One region of the Bradyrhizobium sp. USDA 4473 genome, then DNA from elsewhere that is predicted to be linked to it. Evidence: predicted binding sites of a transcription regulator. Region 1 holds the regulator's gene; each other region holds the start of a gene.

Region 1 (4,492 bases):
ATCCCGGTCGTGCTGCGCACCACCGAGGACATGCTGCTGCTGGTGCCCAATCCGTTGCGCGAGGCGGCCTCCGCGCTCGGCCTGCCGCGTTCGCTGGTGATCAAGCGGATCGCTTATCGTGCTGCGCGTAGCGGCTTGATCACCGGCGTGCTGCTGGCGACCGCGCGTGTCGCCGGCGAGACCGCGCCGCTGCTATTCACCGCGCTGTCGAACCAGTTCTTCAGCTGGGATTTGACCAAGACGATGGCCAACCTGCCGGTGACCATCAACAACTTCGTGCAGAGCCCCTACGCCTACTGGAAGGAACTGGCGTGGAGCGGCGCACTGCTCATCACCTTCACCGTGCTCGCGTTGAATATCGGCGCGCGTATCCTTGGTGCCGAAAGGACCGCAAAATGACCGAGCTTTCCGTCTCCACGACTGTCGCGGGCCACGTTCCCCAGGTGCCGCTTCCGGACGCGCCGCCGAAAGTCACGGTGCGTAACCTCAATTTCTATTACGGCGAGCACCACGCGCTGAAGAACATCAACCTGACGCTCGGCACCAACCGCGTCACGGCGTTCATCGGACCGTCGGGCTGCGGCAAGTCGACCCTGCTGCGCATCTTCAACCGGATGTACGACCTTTATCCGGGCCAGCGCGCGGTCGGCCAGCTGATGCTGGACCAGACCAACATCCTCGATCCCAAGCTCGACCTCAATCTGCTCCGCGCGCGGGTCGGCATGGTGTTCCAGAAGCCGACGCCGTTCCCGATGACGATCTACGAGAACATCGCCTTCGGCATCCGCCTCTACGAGAAGATCTCGAAGTCCGAGATGGACGACCGGGTCGAGAAGGCGCTGCGCGGCGGCGCGCTGTGGAACGAGGTCAAGGACAAGCTGAACGCCTCCGGCCTGTCGCTGTCCGGCGGCCAGCAGCAGCGGCTGTGCATCGCGCGCACCGTGGCGGTGCGTCCCGAGGTGATCCTGTTCGACGAACCGTGCTCGGCGCTCGATCCGATCTCCACCGCCAAGGTCGAGGAGCTGATCCAGGAGCTCTCCGAGGATTACACGATCGCGATCGTCACCCACAACATGCAGCAGGCGGCGCGCGTCTCCGACAAGACCGCCTTCATGTATCTCGGCGAGCTGATCGAGTTCGACGACACCAACAAGATCTTCACCTCGCCGAGCGATCGACGCACCCAGGACTACATCACCGGCCGGTTCGGCTGACCGGGCTGAGGAGACAGATGATGGCTTCTGAACACACCGCCAAGGCATTCGACAGCGACCTGCAGGAGTTGACCCGCCTGGTCGCCGAGATGGGCGGCCTCGTCGAGCGGATGATCACCGAGTCGGTCGACGCGCTGATCCGGCGCGACGTCGCGCTCGGCAAGCGCGTGGTCGCCGCCGATATCGAGATCGACAATCTGCAGCGCGTCATCGAAGAGCGCGCGGTGCTGACGATCGCGCGGCGCCAGCCGATGGCGATCGATCTGCGCGAGATCGTCAGCGCGATGCGCGTCGCCACCGACCTCGAGCGGATCGGCGACCTCGCCAAGAACATGGGCAAGCGCGTCGCGGCGCTGGAGAGCGATTTCCAGCCGCTGAAGCTGATCCGCGGCCTGGAGCACATGACCGACCTCGTGCTGTCGCAGGTCAAGTCGGTGCTCGACGCCTATGCCGCGCACGATCTGCCGGCGGCGATGAACGTCTGGAAGGGCGACGAGGAGGTCGATGCGATCTGCACCTCGCTGTTCCGCGAGCTGCTCACCTACATGATGGAAGATCCGCGCAACATCTCGTTCTGCATCCATCTGATGTTCTGCGCCAAGAACATCGAGCGGATCGGCGATCACGCCACCAACATCGCCGAGACTGTGTTCTACATGATCGAAGGCCAGCAGATCACCGACAAGCGCCCGAAGGGCGACATGACCAATTTTGCCACCACTGTGCCGGGTAACTAGGACATCATCCGCACGCGCGGAACCGGATTGTCTTCGACAAGTCGTTTCCGCGGGGATTATGCTCAAGAAGCTAAGTGTTTCGGTTTGCGTCTGGGCAACAGATCACCACAGAGAAAGAACTTAGACCGATGAGCGCACGCATTCTGGTAGTCGAAGACGAGGAAGCGCTAACGACGCTGTTGCGCTACAACCTCGATGCGGAAGGCTACGATGTCGAAACGGTGGGGCGCGGCGACGATGCCGATACCCGCCTCAAGGAGCGCGTTCCCGACCTCGTGGTCCTCGACTGGATGCTGCCGGGCCTGTCCGGCATCGAGCTGTGCCGCCGCCTGCGGGCGCGGCCCGAGACCAAGCAGCTTCCGATCATCATGCTGACCGCGCGCGGCGAGGAGAGCGAGCGGGTGCGCGGTCTGGCCACCGGCGCCGACGATTACATCGTCAAGCCGTTCTCGGTGCCGGAGCTCCTGGCGCGGGTGAAGGGCCTGCTGCGCCGCGCGAGCCCGGAGCGGCTCGCCACCGTCCTGACCTATGGCGACATCGAGCTCGACCGCGAGAAGCGCCGCGTCGCGCGCTCGGGCCGTCCGATCGATCTCGGGCCGACCGAGTATCGGCTGCTCGAATTCTTCCTTGAGCATCCCGGCCGCGTGTTCAGCCGCGAGCAGCTGCTCGACAGCGTCTGGGGCCGCGACATCTACATCGATGAGCGCACCGTCGACGTCCATATCGGCCGCCTGCGCAAGCTGCTCAATCCGGGCCGCGAGCAGGATCCGATCCGCACCGTGCGCGGCGCCGGCTACGCGCTCGACGACCGCTTCGCGAAAGCCGAGCCGCAGCCGTAAGTCGCCTTTCCGGCGAGAGCCGTCATCGTCATTGCGAGCGGAGCGAAGCAATCCATCGCGCCACGAGCGGCGGCTCGTTATCGCGTGAGGTGAGCACACTGTCCGGCTCCCTCCCTCCTTGCGGGGGAGGGTGGGGAGGGGCGCGTGTGCTCACCTTACGTCGCGCAGTGCGCTTGACCTGGGCTATGTGCCCTTGATGTTCATTCGCTCACAAAAAATCCCCGCTTGTGCGGGGATTTGTTTTTCAGGTCTTCCGTAGTTTTCCCGAGGGCTACTTGATCTGCGGCTTCGCCGACGGCCGGCGGCGATCGGCGGCGGGCTGGTAGGCGACGCGGGAATGATGCGCGCAATAGGGCAGGCCGGCGAGCGCCTTGCCGCCGCAGAAGAAGAATTCCGGGCTCGAGGGATCGCCGACCGGCCAGTGACAGGTGGCCTCGTTGAGTTCGAGCAGCGACAGCCGCTGGCTCATCGGCACCACGTTGTCGAACGAGATCGGATCGGGCTCCATCTCGACCTCGAAGGCGTGCGCGAGCGCGGTGTTGCCGCGCGAGACCGGGCGCGCCACTCGCATCATGTGCTGGGCGGGGCGCGCCTTGCGCTGCCGCGGCGCCGCCGTGGAGGGTGCCTTGGCGCGGCCGGAGAGGCCGAGCCGGTGCACTTTGCCGATCACGGCGTTTCGCGTCACATTGCCAAGTTCCGCTGCGATCTGGCTGGCCGAAAGGCCAGACTCCCAGAGCTTCTTCAGCTGCTCGACGCGATCGTCGGACCAGGTCAATACCGTCATCGCATTCTTCCTTTCGCATGGCGCCGGCCAGTCATTGGAGCGGCGCTGCGAGCCAAATCTGGACAAATATCCCTGCGGCCAGAATCCCTTAGCCCTCGCCGGGCGCGGTGTTGCGCCCGAACGTTTACGCGAGACACAAAGGCTACTTAGAGGGTCCAGTACTGCCGCACGAGATGTCGTACCCGACAGGCCAAACGCTACAATATGGCGTGACTCTGGCGCAAGAGTCCGCGGCCGTGCGTCCACATGTTCCGACAAAGTTAAGCATTGCTGTGAGGCTTTTCCACCGCACCGGAATGCTCCGGATTGCGCTCGTTCGGCAGCGCAGGAAGCCCGGCAAAGGACCGGCTCCTGGCGATTGACACGGACCCGCCGCAGCATAGAATGTTGCCCACGTGCCGCCCGCAAAGGCGGCCGTTTTGTTTTCCGAAGCTGGCCGTTGCTGCGCTGGCGTCAAGGCGCGCGGCAATTGTCGGCTTCAAACCGGCAGTGAACGCCATGACCAACGCCTCGTCGCATCTGCTTCCCGTCTTCGCCAGGGTCGATCTCGGCTTCGAGCGCGGTGAGGGCGCCTGGCTGATCGCAACCAACGGCGACCGCTATCTCGATTTCACCTCGGGCGTCGCCGTCAACGCGCTCGGGCATGCGCATCCGCATCTGGTGAAGGCGCTGCAGGAACAGGCGACCAGGCTCTGGCACATGTCGAACCTGTTCAAGAGCCCGGACGGCGAGGTGCTCGCCGCGCGGCTGTGCGAGCAGAGCTTCGCCGACTTCGTGTTCTTCTGCAATTCCGGCGCGGAGGCGATGGAGGGCGTGATCAAGCTGGTCCGCCACTATCACTTCTCCAAGGGCCATGGCGAGCGCTACCGCATCATCACCTTCGAAGGCGCCTTCCATGGCCGCACGCTGGGCACGCTG
Region 2 (4,492 bases), 6.8 Mb from region 1:
GTCGACGAACTTGATCAGCTCGATCGTGCTGTCCCAATCCTTGGTCGTGGCGGGATGGAAACCCTTCTTCTGGCCGTCGGAGAGACGGTCGAACGCGGCCTTGTCCTTGGTCGGCGCGTCGAAGAAGGCCTTGGCGATCGCCGCCTTCAGGTCCTCCGGAAGGTCGGAGTTATAGGCGTAGGGGCCGTTGATGATCGGCGACGACTTGTTGATGATGCGGAAGTCGTCCTTCTTCATCGCGGAGCCGTCGGCGTTCTTCAGCATGCCCTTGGTCAGCATCTGCGCGAGCGTCGAATCGTCGTCGTTGGTCCACTGATTGGCCGCCATGTCGACGGTGCCTTGCGCCAGCGCCAGCACGGCGTTTTCGTGGCTGCCCGTGAACACGACCTTGCCGAAATAGCCCTCGGCATCGGGGATGCCCATCTTGTCGAGCTCGAAGCGCGGCACGTTGTTGCCCGATGTCGAATTCGGGTCGACCAGGCCGAGGTTCTTGCCCTTCAGATCCTCGACCTTCTTGTAGGGGCTCGACGCCTTGACGTAAAACACCGAGTAGTAGCCGGTCGAACCGTCCTGGTTCATGTCGTTGGCGAAGGCGTCGGTCTTGACGCCGGTGAGGCGGGCGCGGGCGAACGACGCCGAACCGTAGCTGGCGATCTGGATGTTGCCTGCGCGCTGACCTTCGATCACGGCGGCGTAGTCGTTGGCGATGCGCAGCGTGACCTTCACGCCGAGCTCCTTCGATAGATACGCCACGAACGGCGTCCAGCGCTCGGTGACGCCCGAGGCGTTCTCGGCCGGCACCACCGCGAAGGTCAGCTCCGGATATTTGGCTTTCCAGTCCTGCGCGGACGCCGAACCGGCGAAGGCCAGCGCGGCAGCGCCGACCAGAATGATGCGACGAGTGAACATGACTACCCCTCTTTTGTGGTTACACACCTGTTGGCCGGGCAAAACGCCCAGCCTCGCAGATCAAGAAAAATGCGCGACGCTCAGGCCGCGGCAGCGGTGCCGAGCGCCGGCGCGGTCGCACCGTCGGGCGCGGGCAGCGGCGCCGCGCCGATGACGTCATTGGCCTCGAGGTCATAGAGCTCGCGGGCGATATGGTCAGTCAGCGCCGCAGGCGCGCCGTCGAACACCACGCGGCCGGCCGCCATGCCGACCAGGCGGTCGCAATAGGTTCGCGCGAGGTCGAGCGAGTGCAGGTTGCAGAGCACCGTGATGCCGAAATGCTTGTTGATGCGCAGCAGCGCATCCATCACGATCTTGGTGTTGCGCGGATCGAGCGAGGCGATCGGCTCGTCGGCGAGGATGATATCGGGCTCCTGCACCAGCGCGCGGGCGATCGCAACGCGCTGCTGCTGGCCGCCGGAAAGCTGGTCGGCGCGCTGCGCCGCGAGCTGGGCAATATCGAACTGATCGAGCGCAGACATCGCCAGCGCCCTGTCCTGCTCCGGCCAGACCTGCGCCAGCGAGCGCCAGGACGGAATCTGCGCAAGCCGGCCCATCAGCACATTGGTCAGCACGTCGAGCCTACCGACCAGATTGAACTGCTGGAAGATCATCGCCGAACGCGCCCGCCACTGCCGCAGCTCCTTGCCGCGCAGCGCGGTGACATCGGTGCCCTCGAACAGGATGCGGCCGGAGGTCGGATCGGCGAGACGGTTGATCATCCGCAGCAGGGTCGACTTGCCGGCACCGGAGCGGCCGATCACACCGACAAAGCTGCCCGGCGCGATCGAAAACGATGCGTTGTCGACTGCGGCTTTTGTGCCGAACCGGCACGTCAAACCTTCCACCACCAGCATGCAATGCTCCAACCGCGTCGCGTTTGGGCCATCGCTATCCCCGGCGTTTTACAGTTATGTGACGTGACGTTGCGGTGCGGCGATCGTCCACACCCGCTCGCATGTCGTCATCGTAACGTCATGATGCCGTCATCAAGCATCCCGATGACGGGCCCCATCTCCCCGGAAGCCAACGATTTGCAAGAATTGCGGAGGACCCCGATGGCCGGAAAAACACTCTCGGTTGTGCCGACCATCGACCCGACCGCGTCGGTCCGCGAGAGCAAGCTCGGCAAATATACCGAGGTCGGCGCGCGCACGATCCTGCTTGAAGTCAGCATGGATGACTATTCCTACGTCGTGAACGACAGCCAGATCACCTACACCTCGATCGGCAAGTTCTGCTCGATCGCGGCGATGACCCGGATCAACCCCGGCAACCATCCGATGCATCGCGCGACGCAGGCGCACTTCACCTACCGCGCCAGCGCCTACTTCCCCGGCGAGAGCGACGACATCGACTTCTTCAACTGGCGACGTGCGCATCACGTGCATATCGGCCATGACGTCTGGATCGGTCACGGCGCGATCCTGCTGCCGGGACGGAACATCGGAACCGGCGCCGTGGTCGCCGCCGGCGCGATCGTGACCAAGGATGTCCCCGCCTATACGATAGTTGCCGGCAACCCGGCGCGTCCGGTCAAGCGGCGCTTCTCCGAGACCACGGCGGATCGCCTCGCGGCGCTCGCATGGTGGGACTGGGATCACGAAACACTTCGTCGTGTGCTGCCCGATTTTCGCAAGCTCACGGCCGAAGAATTCCTCGACAAGTATGAGGCCGAGGCCGTATCCCAATCACTGGACAAACAACGGAGCGCCGCATCGTGACGGATATCTTCATCGAAGGCGGGCGCGCGCTGGTTGACGGGGCATTGGTCGAGACCTCGCTGCGGACCGCCGGCCGCGACATCGGCGCGCTGGACGCCGAGCAGGGTCGTGCCGCACTCCATATCGATGCCGAGGGCCTGCTGGTGCTGCCCGGCATCATCGATCTGCACGGCGATGCGTTCGAGCGGCAGATGATGCCGCGCCCGGGCGTCGACTTCCCGACCGACGTCGCATTGCTCGACAGCGACCGCCAGGCGATCGCCAACGGCATCACCACCGTGTTCCACGGCACCACCTGGTCGTGGGAGCCTGGCCTGCGCAGCGCGGAGAACGCGCGCAAGCTGCTCGATGCGATCGAGGCGCTGCGGCCGCAGCTCGCCGCTGACACCCGCTTCCATCTGCGTCACGAGACCCACAATCTCGACGCCGAGGCCGAGATCATTCAATGGCTCACCGAAGGCCGCATCGACCTGTTCGCCTTCAACGACCACAGCAACGTCAAGCCGAAGAAGCGCAACCAGCTCGCCGAACGTAGCGGACTCTCCGTCGACGCCGTCAACGACATGCTCGATCGGATCGTGGCGCGCCGTCCCGAGGTGCCGGCCTCGATCAGGCGGCTGGCTGCGGCTGCACGCGCGGCTGATATCCGCATGCTGTCGCATGACGACAACAGCCCGGCGATGCGCCAGGAGTTTCGTGCGCTCGGCGCCACGATCGCCGAATTCCCCGTCAACGAGGAGACCGCGCGCGATGCCGCGGCTGCCGGCGACTTCATCGTGTTCGGCGCGCCCAACGTGGTGCGCGGCGGCAGCCACACCGGCTGGACCAAGGCCTCCGACATGATCGCGCAGGGCCTCTGCTCGGTGCTGGCGTCGGATTATTATTATCCGGCGCAGCTGCTCGCGGCGTTCCGGCTCGCCGCCGACGGCATCCTGCCGCTTACGGAGGCGTGGGACCTGATCTCGTCGGCGCCGGCGCGCGCCGCCGGGCTCGCCGATCGCGGCGTGCTCGCCACGGGCTGCCGCGCCGACGTCATCGTCGTCGACGACAAGGTGCCAATGCGCCCGCGCATCGTCGCCGTGATCGCGGCCGGGCGGCTGGTGCATCTCGCTGACGCAAGCTGCCTCGTTCATTCGTTCGCGCCGCGCAAGGCGGTTGCGGCCGCGTAGTCAAGCTCTATTCTGCCGCCATGACCTCCATCCCGCGCTACGCGATCTATTATACGCCGCCGCCCGACAGCGCCTTGCATCGCTTCGGCTCGACGCTGCTCGGTTACGATGCCGTTGACGGCAACGACCTGCCGTTTCCCGATGGCGTCGCGCCCGACTGGCGCGAAGTGACGGCGGATCCGCGCAAATACGGTTTTCACGCCACGCTGAAGGCGCCCACTGCGCTCGCCGACGGCAGGAGCGAGTCCGAACTTCTTGACGCCTGCGCCGCCTTCGCCGGCCGCGCACGGCGCATTCCCGTGATCGAACCGGTGGTCGATGCCATCAGCGGCTTCATTGCCGTGACCCCGGCCGGCCGCTCGGACGAATTGCAGCAGCTTGCCGCCGACTGCGTCACCGAATTCGATGCGTTTCGCGCGCCACTCACGCCCGACGATCGCGCGCGGCGCAAACCCGAACGGCTCACGGAGCGGCAGCGCGACTATCTCGACCGCTGGGGCTATCCCTACGTCATGGAGGAATTCCGCTTCCACATGACGCTGACCGGGCGGTTGAGCGACGAACGGCGCGGTCCAATCGTGGCGCAGCTGCGCGAGCGGTTCGCGGCGATCGAGCTTGCGACGCTCGCGATCGACCGCATCGCGCTGTTCA
Region 3 (4,492 bases), 3.3 Mb from region 1:
TGTCGAGGTCAGGACAAGGCCGCATCAGCTGATTGCAAGCGACCGGGTTGAGGGGACCGCGGTGCGCCGCGCCAATGGCGACATGATCGGCCACATCGAGCGGCTGATGATCGACAAGATCTCGGGCAAGGTGTCATACGCGGTGCTGAGCTTCGGCGGTTTCCTCGGGATCGGAACCAACCTGATTCCGCTGCCGTGGGGCCGGTTGCACTATAACCCGAAGTTCGAGGCCTATGAACTCGACATCGAGGATGACGAGTTGAAGCGGGCGCCGTCGTTTCGCGCCGACAAGGATTTCGACTGGGGCGATCGCTCGCAGGAAGTCGAGCTGCATCGCTTCTATGGCGTGCCGCCCTATTGGGGCGGCTTCTGATCGCACGGCGACCGGCGCGCGCGGGATCGACGGATGTCGATCGCTGATGCCCGCTCGGGCGCGCGTGCATGCCGCGCGGTTCGCCGGGACGACTTAGTGAGCCAAACATCGTCACATCAGGGACTGCGCGTCCGGCGCAGTCGTGAGGCTCAACCGCAGCCTAGTTGAGATGCGGCGATCGCTTTCGTCAAGCACTGCAACGTCCCGTCTATCGAAAAGTTGCCGGTGCATGCTGCACCGTGACCGTGTTCCGTCATACCGGAGCGGCTTTTGAGCGCAGGCGCAATAGGAACGGTCGCTGACATCACGGGTTCTCCCAGCATCGATTGTGCGAACTGAGGAGAGCGCAACCATGTTGATCAAATCAATCATCGCCGGCGTTGCCGGCTCGGCTTTGCTTGCGACCGTCGCGGTCGCGCAAACGCCCGCCGACAAGACCGACAACAAGATGTCACCGCCGGCATCGACGGCGGCCACCTCGCCGAACACCTACAAGGGTGACTGGCGCGCGTCGAAGGTCGTCGGCCTTAGCGTCTACAACGACAGTAACGAGAGCGTCGGCTCGATCAATGATCTCCTGATGGACAAGGGCGGTGCCATTAAGGCGGTCGTGATCGGCGTCGGCGGTTTCCTGGGTGTCGGCGAGCACCTGGTCGCGGTGCCGATCGACAAGGTGAAGTTCGTCAACGAGCCGGTCGCCTATACCGGTGCTGCGAACACCGGCAGCACGAACAAGTCGACGACCACAACGGGCGCGGCCCCTGCGGCATCGTCCTCGAAGCCGAATCCCTGGTATCCGGATCACGCGGTGTTCAGCGCGACCAAGGATGAGCTGAAGGCGATGCCCGAGTTCAAGTACTCGACCGACTGACGCATAGCGCATGACGTGAAAGACAAGCGCGCCCGGTGATGCCGGGCGCGCTTTTGTTGCGCAGGCTTCACCGGCCGAGCTCGCGCAGGTAAGCCGCGCGGGCGGCGACGCCGGTGTGGGTGAAATCCGTGAACACCCCGTCGACGCCGAGACGGAAGAACTTCAGATATTCAAGGGCCGGATCGCCGTGGTAGTCGGCGGCGAGATATTTCTTCTCGTTGCGGAACGTGAAGACATGCACGAACAGGCCGAGCCTGTGCGCGTCGGCGATCACGCTGGTTGCGTCCTGCGTCCTGGCGTCCGCCGTCGAACCCTTGGTCGGCTTGCCGTCGGCGCTCTCGTCCGTCCAGGGCGAGATCTTGTACGGCACGATATAGGCCTTCCACGGACCGATGCCGTCGGCATAGGTCTTGATCTCGGCGAGGCCTTCCGGCGTCAGCATCGTATCGAAGGTGCGGCTGTCGCCCGCAACCGTCCAGTCGTAGGGGCGGGAATTGGCGATATTGTTGAGCAGCACCTTACCCGTCCTGAAGTCGACGCCGTTGCCGTCGATCAGCTGGACCTGCCGTGTTTCCAGTCCGTGGCTGCGCATGTATTTCAGGCTGCCGGGCTCGAAGCTCTGCACGATGATCGGCGCGTCCTTTGAATTGAGGCCGTTCTCCTTGATGATCTTGATCAGGGCGTCCTCGAGCGGACGGCTGCCGGGCGCGCCGCAGCCATTGGCGATCGCCTGGGCATTGTTCCAGGTCGGGTTCTTGGTTTCCGGATAGACCGAGATCGAACGTCCGGTCGCCTTGCTCTTGGCCTTGGCGATGTCGATGATGTCCTGGAAGCTGATGATCGGAAACTTGCCGTTGAACAGTTTCGGCCGCTCGTTGGCTGCATCATAGGTGGTGCCGGCGATCCAGGTTCTCAGCTCGGCCATGGTGAAATCGGTGATCGACCAGTCGTTGGTGTGATCATCGCTGTCGACGATCAGCGCCTTCAGCACCGACTTCGGATCGGCCGGATCGAGGAGGTCGGTGGGATATTCAGCCGGGCCGCTGGTCTGGGTTTGCACCCATTTCACCTTGACGCGGACGCCCGGCGTCGTGCGTTTGCGTTTGGCGACGTCCGCATTGGTCTTCGCCACTTCGGCAACGTTGGTGTTGTCGCCGAGCCATGGATTGTGGCGCGCCACCAGCACGCAATCCTTGGTCAGATGCAGGTCTTCTTCGAGCGAGTCGGTGCCGAGGTCGGCGGCGAGCTCGTACGAGGCTTCGGTCTCCTCGGGCACCAGGCCCGGCACACCGCGATGCCCGATCACCAGCGGCAGCTTGCCGTCGACGGTCAGGAACGGTTTGGCGCCTGAAGGTGCCGGGCCGGTTTGCGCCGACGCGATCGACGGCAGCAGGATCGCCAGGGCCGTCGCGCCGAGCAGCATCGCTCCAACATGCATCTTTCGTCGCGAACAAAACTGCTTCACGGCCAAGTCTCCATCTCCAGCCTGGCATCGGGTTGATGCCACGAGCGCCCGAACCGACCAGGGCTGACGCTGTTGTCTTCTTGTCTCAATCTCCTGACAAGCGGATGACTGAGGGGAAGCGCGATCCAAACGAAAGAGGATGTGGATCGATCGATCTTCCAAGCTCGATTTTCTGAGGTCGCCGTGCGCAATCGAATGCGTCGACGGTGCGGCACCTGGGACAAGAAGAGGACCTTGCGCCGGATCGAGCAGCGGGCACCGCTTCACCTCGCCCCGCGTGCGGGGAGAGGTCGGAATGCATCGTTAGATGCATTCCGGGTGAGGGGGAGCCTCCGCGAGCGCGGTTATCGACGTGTACGCGGAGACAGCCCCTCACCCCAACCCTCTCCCGGTAAGAACGGGGAGAGGGAGCGCAGCGGCGCGCGCGTCAGTTCGACTTCACCAGCGGGCAGCCGCCCTTGTCGAGCGGGCGGAAGGCTTCGTCGCCGGGCACGGTGGCGATCAGCTTGTAGAGGTCCCACTCGCCCTTGGATTCCTCGGGCTTCTTGGTTTCGAACAGGTACATGTCGTGCACCATGCGGCCGTCGATTCGGATATGGCCGTTCTTGGCGAAGAAGTCGTTGATCGGCGTCTTGCGCATCTGCTCCATCACCTTCGGCGCCTCGTCGGTGCCGATGGCTTCGATCGCCTTCAGGTAATGCATGGTTGCCGAATAGAGGCCGGCCTGGATCATGGTCGGCATGTGGCCGACCTTCTCGTTGAAGCGCTTCGAGAAGGCGCGGGTCTCGTCGTTCATGTCCCAGTAGAAGGCGTCGGTGACGATCAGGCCCTGCGTCGCCTTCAGGCCCAGTGCGTGGGTGTCGGTGATTTCCATCAGCAGCGCGATCAGCTTCTGGCCACCCTGCGCCAGGCCGAACTCGGCGGCCTGCTTCAGCGCGGTGGTGGTGTCGCCGCCGGCATTGGCCAGCGCCACGACCTTGGCCTTGGAGGCCTGCGCCTGCAGCAGGAAGGACGAGAAGTCCGACGAGTTGAGCGGATGGCGCACGTCGCCGAGCACCTTGCCGCCGCTCTCCTTGACGACGTTGGCGGCATCGCGCTCCAGTGCCATGCCGAAGGCATAGTCGGCGGTGACGAAGAACCAGGTGTCCTCGCCGCGCTTGACCATCGCCTTGCCCGCGACGTTCGACAGCGCATAGGTGTCGTAGGTCCAGTGCACGGTGTTGGGCGAGCATGCGGTGCCGGTGATGTCGGAGGAGCCGCCGCCGGAATTGATGTGGATCTTGTTCTTCTCGCGCGTCAGCGCCGAGATCGGCAGCGCGACCGATGAGGTCGGCACGTCGAGGATCGCATCGACCTTGTCGTTGTCGTACCAGTTGCGCGCAATGCCGACGCCGACGTCGGGCTTGTTCTGGTGGTCGGCCACCACGACCTGGATCGGCTTGCCCTTGACCTTGCCGCCGTAATCGGCGACCGCCATCTCGACGGCGGCGACCGAGCCCTTGCCGGTGGCGTCGGCATAGAGGCTCGACATGTCGGTGAGCACGCCGAGCTTGACGACGTCGTCGGAGATCTGGGCGTTGGCTGCGGTGCCGGAGACCGCGAGCGCGAAGCCGGCCGCCGCTGCGGCCAAGAGCGATTTCATCGAGTTTGTCTCCCTGACTTTTCGTTGGTTGCTTCCACGGGGCACCTTCTATCCGGTGCGGCAACCTGTCGCAAAGACGACTTTTTGGGCATATGGGCTGCCGCTACTCGATGAGCGGAAAGCTGTTGCCCTCGCCCCGCT
Region 4 (4,492 bases), 6.8 Mb from region 1:
GTGATATTCGATCTGGTTGCAGGCGATCGGCGCCTTGATGTCCTCGACCACGATCTTGAGCAGCGCGGTGGTGAAATTGGCGACGCCGATCGCCCGGACGCGGCCCTCCTGCTTCAGCCGCATCAGCGTTTCGAACACGGCCGGCAGCTTCATGTTCTTCGACGGCCAGTGCACCAGATAGAGATCGACGTGATCGAGCCGCAGCTTCTTCAGGCTGGCATCGAACGCCGTCCGGATCGCATCCGGTGCCAGATTCTCGTGCCACACCTTGGTCGTCACATGCAGGTCCTTGCGCGGGACCTTGGAAGCCGCGATCGCCGCGCCGATCGGCTCTTCATTGGCGTACATCTCGGCGGTGTCGATGTGCCGGTAACCGAGCCCGAGCGCGCTCTCGACCGCCGCGCGGCAGGCATCGCCCTGCATGCGGAAGGTGCCGAGCCCGAGTTGCGGCAGGCTGATGCCCTGTGTCTGCAGATTTTCCATGGATAGCTCCTGACGCGTGGGACGCCGAGGAAATCGACGACGTCACGCCAGCAAATCGTTTCGTGGAATGAAATTGGCAGGACTGCCAATGCCTAGTCTGCCCGCAAACCGGCCCTTCGGGCAAGCCGCCGCAAATCAAGATGTCGCGACGGCATTGGCGAGCTTAAATATGTTCCGCCAAGATCTGGCCGGGCCGTGCGTCCGGCCTTGGCTCGATGTCGACCGACCAGAGATCGTGGTTGTCGACGTCCTTCAGCGTCACTGTCATCACGGCGGTCCTGCCGTCGATGTCGACGCGGCCAAAGAATTGCAGGCCGAAGCAGGGCGCGAGGTTGTCGCCCTGCTCGGCGGTGCAGCCCTTCTCGTACATCGCCTTCGGGCCGAAGGTGTTGTCGAGTGCGCCCGGCGACCAGGTGCCGGCATGCAGCGGACCGGAGACGAACTCCCAGAACGGCTCGAACTCCTGGAACACGGCGCGGTTCGGATCATAGTGATGCGCCGCGGTGTAATGCATGTCCGCCGTGAGCCACACCGTGTTGCGGACGCCGGCGCGCTTCATGAAGGACAGCAGGTCGGCGATCTCGTGCTCGCGCCGCTCGGGCGGCCCGTCGCCGAGCGCAACGGCATCGAGGCTGATGAGCCCGATCGGCAGATCCGCCGCGATCACCTTCCAGACAGCATCCGATGCCATCAGTTCGCGCTTCAGCCAGGCCAGCTGACTCTCGCCGAGGATGAACGCCTGCTCCGGATCGCCCTGCTTGTTCCAGCCGGAATCGCGGTAGGAGCGCATGTCGATGATGAAGACGTCGAGCAGCGGCCCGTAGGCGATCTTGCGATAGACCCGGCCATCACGCTCCGGCATCAGCCGCATCGGCATGAATTCGTGGAACGCACGCCGCGCCCGCGCCACCAGCTTCGAATTGCCGTCCGCGTCGTAGCCGGTCGCGTCGGCGGTGCCGATCGGCGACCAGTCATCGGCCACCTCGTGGTCATCCCACTGCGCGAACACAGGCACCTCGGCATGGAAGGCGCGGAAATTCTCGTCGAGCCAGTTGTATTTGTAATTGCCGCGAAACTGCTCAAGAGTCTGCGCGACGACGGATTTCTCAGGGGTGACGACGTTGCGCCAGACCTCGCCGTTCGGCAGCGCTTGCTCCGCGGGCACCGTGCAATCCGCATAAATATGATCGCCCGAGTGGATGAAGAAATCCGGGCGCTCGTTCAGCATGGTGCGGTAGCTGCGCAGGCCGCCGCGAGCGGGGTCGATGCCCCAGCCCTGCCCAACGACGTCGCCGGACCAGACAAAGGAGACCGAGCGGCGATCGACCGGCGCAGTGCGGAAATGCCCGATGCGGCTTTCGCCGACGAGGCCGTCGCGATCCTCGAAGCTGACGCGATAGAACAGGTCCTGCCCCGGCGGCAGGCCATCCAGCAGCAGCTTTGCGGTGAAGTCGCGCTCCGGCAGCGCGTCGGCGGTCGCGCTGCGCAGGATGGTGGCAAAGCTCTCGACCGCGGCGCATTCGATCCGCATGTGCGCGGCGCGATCGGCGCGGGCCCAGATCACGGCGGAATCGCTGGCGACATCGCCGGACTGGATCCCTGTGATCGCGGGCCGATCCGCGGCGCGGCTTAGATAGGCCCTTGCCAGCGCCTCCAATCCCGCGAGCGCAGCCGTCGACGCCGAGCGCACCAGAAGTTGACGCCTTGTAAGGCCTCGCCCCCTTGCGGAGATCGCTGTCGGCATCGAATAACCTTCGTCGAATCGCAACGAAGGTTTTGCCTGGGCCGTTTGACTCCGCCCTGACGGTTTCTTGACTCTGCGCCGACGGTTTTGCGACGGCGGGATGACTCAGGGAAATTCTGGGAACGGCATCGGGCGCCGAGCGCTCACGCGCCTGACCCGTCATCCTGAGGAGGCGCCACCGGGTCCGCGCGAAGCGCGGCCCGATGACAGGCTCCGCGCGTCTCGAAGGATGAATCGGCCAGAGACGGGCCATCGATCCTTCGAGACGCGCGCAAGTGCGCGCTCCTCAGGATGACGATTTGGGATTAGTGCACCTCGAAAGAGAGAGGCGCGGCCGCCGCCTCTCACCGCCGCCAGTTGCAGATGCCGCCGGTGCGGCACGGCCAGGTCTGGATCCTGGTATCGCGGGCTTCAGCATCGAGCGGGTTCGAATGCCGACGCGCGAGCTTGGCGCGAGCAGGAACGTGCGCGACTGCGCGCTTCCGCTCGCGCGGTGCCGTCTCGCGCGGCGCCGTCACCCTGGTGGTCCGTACCGGCTTCTGCCGCTCGACCTTCGGCTCCTCAACCTTCGGTTCGGCGGCTGCATGCTGATCCGGCCCATGGTCGGCCTTCGCCTCGACCGGAACCGGCTCGAACTGCGCCTGCGGGCCAAGCGGCTTCGGCGACAGGACTGCGCGTGAAAGATCGAGGCTGAAGAACTCGCTCGGGCGGTAGTCGTCGGCCAACGCCACACCGCCCCATGCCAGGCACGCGGCGCAAACGGTTGCAACCAAAACGTTTTTCAGGACCGTCAAAAAGGCCTCCTGAAATCACTCGAACAGAACAGCCATCATGTAGGGGCCCGGCCGCGCGAATCCAGCCGCAGGTTGCGGGCAGGGTTACCGGTCAACCAAGGCGGCCGCGGAAAGTTCCCCTACTCGGCCGCCTGTGCCAGCGGCTGGCCGATCGCACGCTCCAGCCGCGCACATTCGGTGCGGTAGCGGGCGACGTTGCCTTCCTTGATGTGGCCGTAGCCGCGCACGAGGTCCGCAGCCTTGGCCAGCGCCACCAGGCGCGGCAGATCGAGCGGCTTGTTGCCGTCGAGATGCCGCAGGATCATCGCCGAATATTCGACCGGCAGCGCGCGCTCCATTTTGCGCTCGGCGGTATAGCCGAAGATGTCGAACGCGGTGCCGCGCAGGCCCTTCAGCCCGGCCAGCAAGCCGAACGCCTTGAAGATCCACGGGCCGAACTCGCGCTTCTGCAAGCGCCCGGTGACGGGATCGCGCTGTGCCAGCAGCGGGGGCGCCAGCAGGACCTTCAAACCGGAATTGCCCTCGAACTGCTCCCGCAGCGCCTTGCTGAACTCGCCATCGGAATAGAGCCGCGCGACCTCGTATTCGTCCTTGTAGGCCATCAGCTTGAACAGGCCTTTTGCAAAAGCCTCGGTCAGGTCCTGCGAGCCCGGCGCCGCCGCGGCTTCCGCCGTGCGGACACGCGCGACGTCGTCGAGATAGCGCTTGGCGTAGGCCGCGTCCTGATAGTCGGTGAGGAATTTGGCGCGGAATGCGATCGCTTCATCCAGCGTCTTCTTGGCCGGAGCTGCGCCCGCATTCTTGAAGCGGGCGGCGCTGACCACGCGCTGAAGATCGTGCGCGGCAAGCCGGCCCCACGAGAACGCGGTCTTGTTCATCTCGATCGCGGCGCCGTTGAGCTCGATCGCTTTCAGAATCGCGTCGAGCGACAGCGGGATCGCGCCGCGCTGGAACGCGAAGCCGAGCATGAAGGCGTTGGTGGCGATGCTGTCGCCCATCAGCGCGGTGGCAAGCCCGGTGGCGTCGAGGATGTCGAGATCGCCTGATGTCACCGCGCCGTTCAGGGCATCGCGCATCGAGCTTGCCTCGAAGTCGATATCGGGATCGATCACGAAGCTCGCGGTCGGCAGCAGGTCGGCGTTGACGACGGCGCGGGTGACGCCGCGCTCGGCACGGCTCAGCGCCGGCACGCTGGTGGCGACGACGAGGTCGCAGCCGAGGATCAGATTGGCATTGCCCGGCGCGATGCGGACCGTGGTCAGCATATCGGATGTAGGCGCCAGCCGGACATGGCTCATGACCGCGCCGTTCTTCTGCGACAGGCCGGTGAAGTCGAGCGTCGAGCAGGCCAGCCCCTCGACATGCGCGGCCATGCCGAGCAGCGCGCCGATGGTGATGACGCCGGTGCCGCCGATGCCGGTGATCAGGATGTTGTAGGGATTGCTCAGGGTGGCCGCAGGCGGCGTCGGCA

Evidence for each region. The regulator PhoB, encoded in region 1, activates phosphate uptake and scavenging genes when phosphate is short. The targets are predictions, from matches to a motif close to TGTCATNNANCTGTCAT.
Region 2: phnC (phosphonate ABC transporter ATP-binding protein) is a predicted target of PhoB. The motif match lies at 1,922-1,938, and genes of this name have one in related genera.
Region 3: ACVW17_RS19155 (glycerophosphodiester phosphodiesterase family protein) is a predicted target of PhoB. The motif match lies at 2,803-2,819, and genes of this name have one in related genera.
Region 4: ACVW17_RS35770 (alkaline phosphatase D family protein) is a predicted target of PhoB. The motif match lies at 2,317-2,333, and genes of this name have one in related genera.

Annotation. Positions count from the first base shown of each region.
Region 1 is NZ_JBSSGE010000001.1:849,548-854,039, reverse strand. Features, by position in the region: gene pstA (phosphate ABC transporter permease PstA) at 1-399, shown strand, start outside; gene pstB (phosphate ABC transporter ATP-binding protein PstB) at 396-1,214, shown strand; gene phoU (phosphate signaling complex protein PhoU) at 1,235-1,951, shown strand; gene phoB (phosphate regulon transcriptional regulator PhoB) at 2,080-2,790, shown strand; gene ACVW17_RS03990 (GcrA family cell cycle regulator) at 3,062-3,574, opposite strand; gene ACVW17_RS03985 (hypothetical protein) at 3,835-4,074, opposite strand; gene ACVW17_RS03980 (acetylornithine transaminase) at 4,073-4,492, shown strand, end outside.
Region 2 is NZ_JBSSGE010000001.1:7,662,056-7,666,547, forward strand. Features, by position in the region: gene phnD (phosphonate ABC transporter substrate-binding protein) at 1-909, opposite strand, end outside; gene phnC (phosphonate ABC transporter ATP-binding protein) at 990-1,805, opposite strand; gene ACVW17_RS35890 (transferase hexapeptide repeat family protein) at 2,007-2,672, shown strand; gene ACVW17_RS35895 (alpha-D-ribose 1-methylphosphonate 5-triphosphate diphosphatase) at 2,669-3,841, shown strand; gene ACVW17_RS35900 (DUF1045 domain-containing protein) at 3,862-4,492, shown strand, end outside.
Region 3 is NZ_JBSSGE010000001.1:4,125,671-4,130,162, forward strand. Features, by position in the region: gene ACVW17_RS19145 (PRC-barrel domain-containing protein) at 1-373, shown strand, start outside; gene ACVW17_RS19150 (PRC-barrel domain-containing protein) at 726-1,244, shown strand; gene ACVW17_RS19155 (glycerophosphodiester phosphodiesterase family protein) at 1,312-2,709, opposite strand; gene ACVW17_RS19160 (ABC transporter substrate-binding protein) at 3,137-4,351, opposite strand.
Region 4 is NZ_JBSSGE010000001.1:7,637,336-7,641,827, forward strand. Features, by position in the region: gene ACVW17_RS35765 (aldo/keto reductase) at 1-483, opposite strand, end outside; gene ACVW17_RS35770 (alkaline phosphatase D family protein) at 647-2,227, opposite strand; gene ACVW17_RS35775 (hypothetical protein) at 2,572-2,958, opposite strand; gene ACVW17_RS35780 (indolepyruvate ferredoxin oxidoreductase family protein) at 3,141-4,492, opposite strand, start outside.